DNA from 2 places in the Bradyrhizobium sp. Kon58 genome. Region 1 is predicted to be linked to the other one. Evidence: riboswitches for the same ligand, from Rfam matches in the RefSeq annotation. Region 1 holds a riboswitch; the other holds the start of a gene.

Region 1 (2,199 bases):
CCGACAGCGGCGTCTCATGGTCGAGACTCCCGTCCGCCGCGCGCTGCGCTTCGACGGCAATTGGGTCGGGCGCGAAACGGCCGGCGGCAACAGCTTCGGCGTCGGCGAGCGCGATCACGCCGTCGACCGTGATGCGCGAACGGATCTCCGGCCAGTCGAACGCCTTCAGCAGCGGCTTGGGCAGCGCCAGGCCCGAGGTCTCGATCAGGATGTGATCGGGCCGCACTGGCCGCGACAGCAGCTTCTCCATGGTCGGAATGAAATCGTCAGCGACGGTGCAGCAGATGCAGCCATTAGCGAGCTCGATGATGTTCTCTTCCGGGCAATTCGCATCGGCGCAGGATTTCAGAATCTCGCCATCGACGCCTTCGCTGCCGAACTCGTTGACGAGCACCGCGAGCTTCTTGCCGTTGGCATTGGCGAGCAGATGCTGGATCAGCGTGGTCTTGCCGGAGCCGAGAAAGCCCGTGACGACCGTGACCGGGACTTTTGCGAGCGAATTCATTCGGCGGCCTCCGGCACGACGGCCAAGGGGGAAATGGGGGGAATGCGGGCAAGCGATTGCTTGCGGAAGATCTCGGGACGGCTGCGCCAGGGCACGAGGCCGTCGGGCGCGGCCGCATAGGCCGCGGCGCCCGCGACCACATCGCTCGCATGCGCATCCGAGAGGCGACCATAGACATAGGACCAGCGGCCGGGCGCGCTGAGCGCGACCGAGCAACCCTGGTTGCATGCAGACAGGCATTCGACGGGAACCACGCTGACGCCATCGGGCACGCCGGCCTCGAGGATCGCACCATGCAGGCGCTTGCCGGGCGTCGTCTCGCCCTCGCCAAGCGTCTCGCCGGCGCGGCAGGTGATGCAGACATGAAGTGTGACGGTCATCGCTTCTTCCAGAATAAACAGCGGGAAGCGAAGAGGCCCACGAACCGTTCTTGCGAAGGCCCGTTTCCCCGTCGCGGAACACCCCGTCCGCCGGTCCAAAATCGTCCGCGCTGGCAGGTCTCCCGGCTTCCGGAGCAGGGTTTCCCCTTCGATCCCCGCCTTCCCGATCCCATGGGGGTCAGTGGCTTCGGGCATCTCTCCGGTCACGGTCGCGGGGGCGGCTGCATTTTGGAACCAAATCTTGCCGATTCGGACCCTATCGCATTCCCTCTTCGCCTGTCGTAGGACAGGAACCAACGTCGGGCCACCATTTGCCCCCGACCGCCTCTTGTCAAGCCGAAGGACCCCGTCCGATGACGTCAGAACCGGATACCCAGACGGCCGACGAAACCGACGCCCGTCACGCCTCGAAAATGGCGAAGAAGAAGGTCGCCCGCGACAAGATCATGGCGACCAAGAGCGGCGAAAAGGGCCTCATCATCGTCCACACCGGCGCCGGCAAGGGCAAGTCGTCCTCGGCCTTCGGCATGATCGTCCGCTGCGTCGCCCATGGCTTCCCCTGCGCGGTCGTGCAGTTCATCAAGGGCGCCTGGGATACCGGCGAGCGCCGCATGCTCACCGGCCATTTCGGCGACCTCTGCCAATTCCACGCCATGGGCGAAGGCTTTACCTGGGAGACGCAGGACCGTGCCCGCGACATCGCGGCCGCCCGCGCCGGCTGGGAGAAGGCCAAGGAGCTGATCCTCGATTCGAATCTCCGCATGGTCGTGCTCGACGAGATCAACATCGCGCTGCGCTACGACTATCTCGACATCGCCGAAGTCGTCGATTTCCTGACGACGCAAAAGCCGCCGATGATGCATGTCGTGCTCACCGGCCGCAACGCCAAGGACGAGCTGATCGAGATCGCCGATCTCGTCACCGAGATGACGCTGGTCAAGCACCCCTTCCGCTCCGGCATCAAGGCGCAAGCCGGCGTCGAGTTCTAAGAAACTCGCGATGGCGCGCGCATTGATGATCCAGGGGGCCGGCTCGGACGTGGGCAAGTCGCTCATCGTCGCCGGCCTCGCGCGCGCCTTTGTGCGACGCGGCCTGCGCGTCCTTCCGTTCAAGCCGCAGAACATGTCGAACAATGCGGCCGTGACCATCGACGGCGGCGAGATCGGCCGCGCTCAGGCGCTCCAGGCGCTCGCCGCCCGCGTCGAGCCGCACACCGACATGAACCCGGTGCTGCTGAAGCCCGAGACGGATGTCGGCGCGCAGGTGATCGTGCAGGGAAAACGCATCGCGACCGCGCGTGCGCGTGAATATGCG
Region 2 (2,199 bases), on a different contig from region 1:
GTCGAAATTGTCACGAACAAGGACAAGGCCCTCGATGCTCAGTGGCCGCGTTAAGGCCTATCATCGCTGGCCGCGAGTCGAGGCGAGGCAGACCGGCGTCGAGCGGCCACGGACGTATCGAAGCCGGCGCAAAAGTCGCTCAGCACGTGAACACCTATTGCACCGAGAAGATCATCTTGGCCAACCTCACGGAGGCGAACGACCTCGTGCCTGGTCGCGGGCCGCCGAACACCAAGGAGCCGACCTGATCATCCGTGCGGTCCTGGAGCAATCCGGCTTTCGAAATGTCTAGGGAGCCTCGTGGGCTGTGACCAAACGGATGCCGGCCGAGGATGATCGCACCTTCCTGACGCGCTGGTTCGAAAAGCTGCTGACGGAAAAGGTCGCTTCCTCGCGATCACACAGATACCGAAAGCGGCCCGGGTTCGTTCCGGTCGTGGAGCTCAACCGTTACGCGAGCAAGGAGCGAATGCATTTCACAAGCGGAGCCTCCACAGATCCGGGCGTGTTCACCAGGCCGCGAGCAAGACCGTCGTGCCCGCCTAGTGCGCTCGTAATCGCTTGGGCAATATCGCAGCGAGAATCGGTAGGTTGACGCATCGATCCTCGTGCGCATAATTCAAGCCGTCGCGGTCTCCGGATTTCGTTTGATCTGGAGCTAAGAGGGAAGCCGGTGCAATGCCGGCGCTGCCCCCGCAACTGTAAGCGGCGAGCCGCTGTCCAACGAAGTCACTGAAGCCATGCGGCTTCGGGAAGGCCGGACAGCAGCGACGACCCGTGAGCCAGGAGACCTGCCTCGACAAGATATCGTCCACGGGCGGGGCGTCCCGGTGTGCGCCAAGCAGTTGTCGCTCACGCGATGTTCGCTGTCTGCGTCCGCCATGGCCTTTGCCCCAACATGGGGTCTAAGCTATGTCAATCCTTTCGCTTCCCGTTGCCACACTGGGGACGTCACGCATCGGCCCACGACGCGAACTCAAATTCGCGCTCGAGAGCTACTGGGCGGGAAAATCCAGCGAAGCCGAGCTCCTCGAGGCGGGGAGTGGACTTCGTGCCGCTAATTGGGCACGGCAGAAATCCCGCGGTGCGACCGTCATTCCTTCGAATGACTTCTCGCTCTACGACCATGTGCTCGATACCAGCCTAATGGTCGGCGCCATTCCCGACGTTTACGGCTGGAACGAAGGTCCTGTGTCGCTCAAAACCTACTTCACCATGGCGCGTGGCGCTCAAGACGGTGGTCACGCTCAGCATGGGCCCGGCGTAGCCGCACAGGAGATGACGAAGTGGTTCGATACGAACTACCACTACATGGTGCCGGAATTTCACCAGGATCAGATCTTTAAGTATGCCTCTCGGAAGCCGATCGAGGAATATGAGGAGGCAAGAAGCCTCGGCTATCAGACGCGGCCCGTCCTAGTGGGTCCAGTCACTTTCCTGAAGCTCGGCAAAAGCGTAAATCCCGCCTTCAATCCGCTGTCGCTGCTTGATCGACTCCTCCCCGTCTATGTCGATGTTCTCCGCGAACTAGCCTCGCGCGGCGCTGAATGGGTTCAGCTCGACGAGCCATGCCTAGTGATGGACGTCGACGAAGCATCTCGGGCCGCTGTCCGCCGGGCCTATGCTCATTTCGCTAAGGCCGTGCCGGCCCTTAAAATCATGCTGGCCACATACTTCGGGGGTGTCGGCGACAATCTTGAAACAGTATTGGCCTTGCCCGTTGCCGGGGTTCATGTCGACCTGGTTCGTGCACCTGACCAGTTGGACGCGATTGTCGCCAGAGCAGGTAGAGATCTCGTGGTCTCGCTCGGTGTCGTTGATGGTCGCAACGTATGGCGCTCTAATCTGCCGGCGCTACTCGACCAACTTGCTCCTATGGTCAAAAAACTGGGCAGGGACCGTGTTCAGATTGCCCCCTCCTGCTCGCTGCTTCATGTTCCGACCGACATTGAACTAGAGATCGATCTCGATCCCAATCTGAAGACGTGGTTGGCGTTCTCAGTGCAGAAGATCAAGGAACTTTCGATATTGGGCAAAGCGCTGGCTGGCTATGCTGCCGACGTGGCCGATGAACTCACGCTCTCAGAGGATGCATCCGTCACCCGCGAAACATCGCCGAAGATCCACAGTGCGAACGTCGCCGGACGAATGGCCGCGATCGATGATAGCATGCGTCGCCGTCGCAGTGCGTTCACCCAG

The links. A riboswitch is a leader RNA that binds a small molecule or an ion and turns the genes downstream of it on or off. The one in region 1 is predicted to bind cobalamin.
Region 2: another riboswitch for cobalamin. It lies ahead of metE (5-methyltetrahydropteroyltriglutamate--homocysteine S-methyltransferase); the one in region 1 lies ahead of AC0L20_RS20060 (DUF1636 family protein).

Annotation. Positions count from the first base shown of each region.
Region 1 is NZ_JBVVOT010000011.1:136,651-138,849, reverse strand. It holds gene cobW (cobalamin biosynthesis protein CobW) at 1-505, opposite strand, end outside; gene AC0L20_RS20060 (DUF1636 family protein) at 502-885, opposite strand; cobalamin riboswitch at 981-1,198, opposite strand; gene cobO (cob(I)yrinic acid a,c-diamide adenosyltransferase) at 1,239-1,874, shown strand; gene AC0L20_RS20050 (cobyric acid synthase) at 1,885-2,199, shown strand, end outside.
Region 2 is NZ_JBVVOT010000013.1:64,461-66,659, forward strand. It holds cobalamin riboswitch at 614-813, shown strand; gene metE (5-methyltetrahydropteroyltriglutamate--homocysteine S-methyltransferase) at 913-2,199, shown strand, end outside.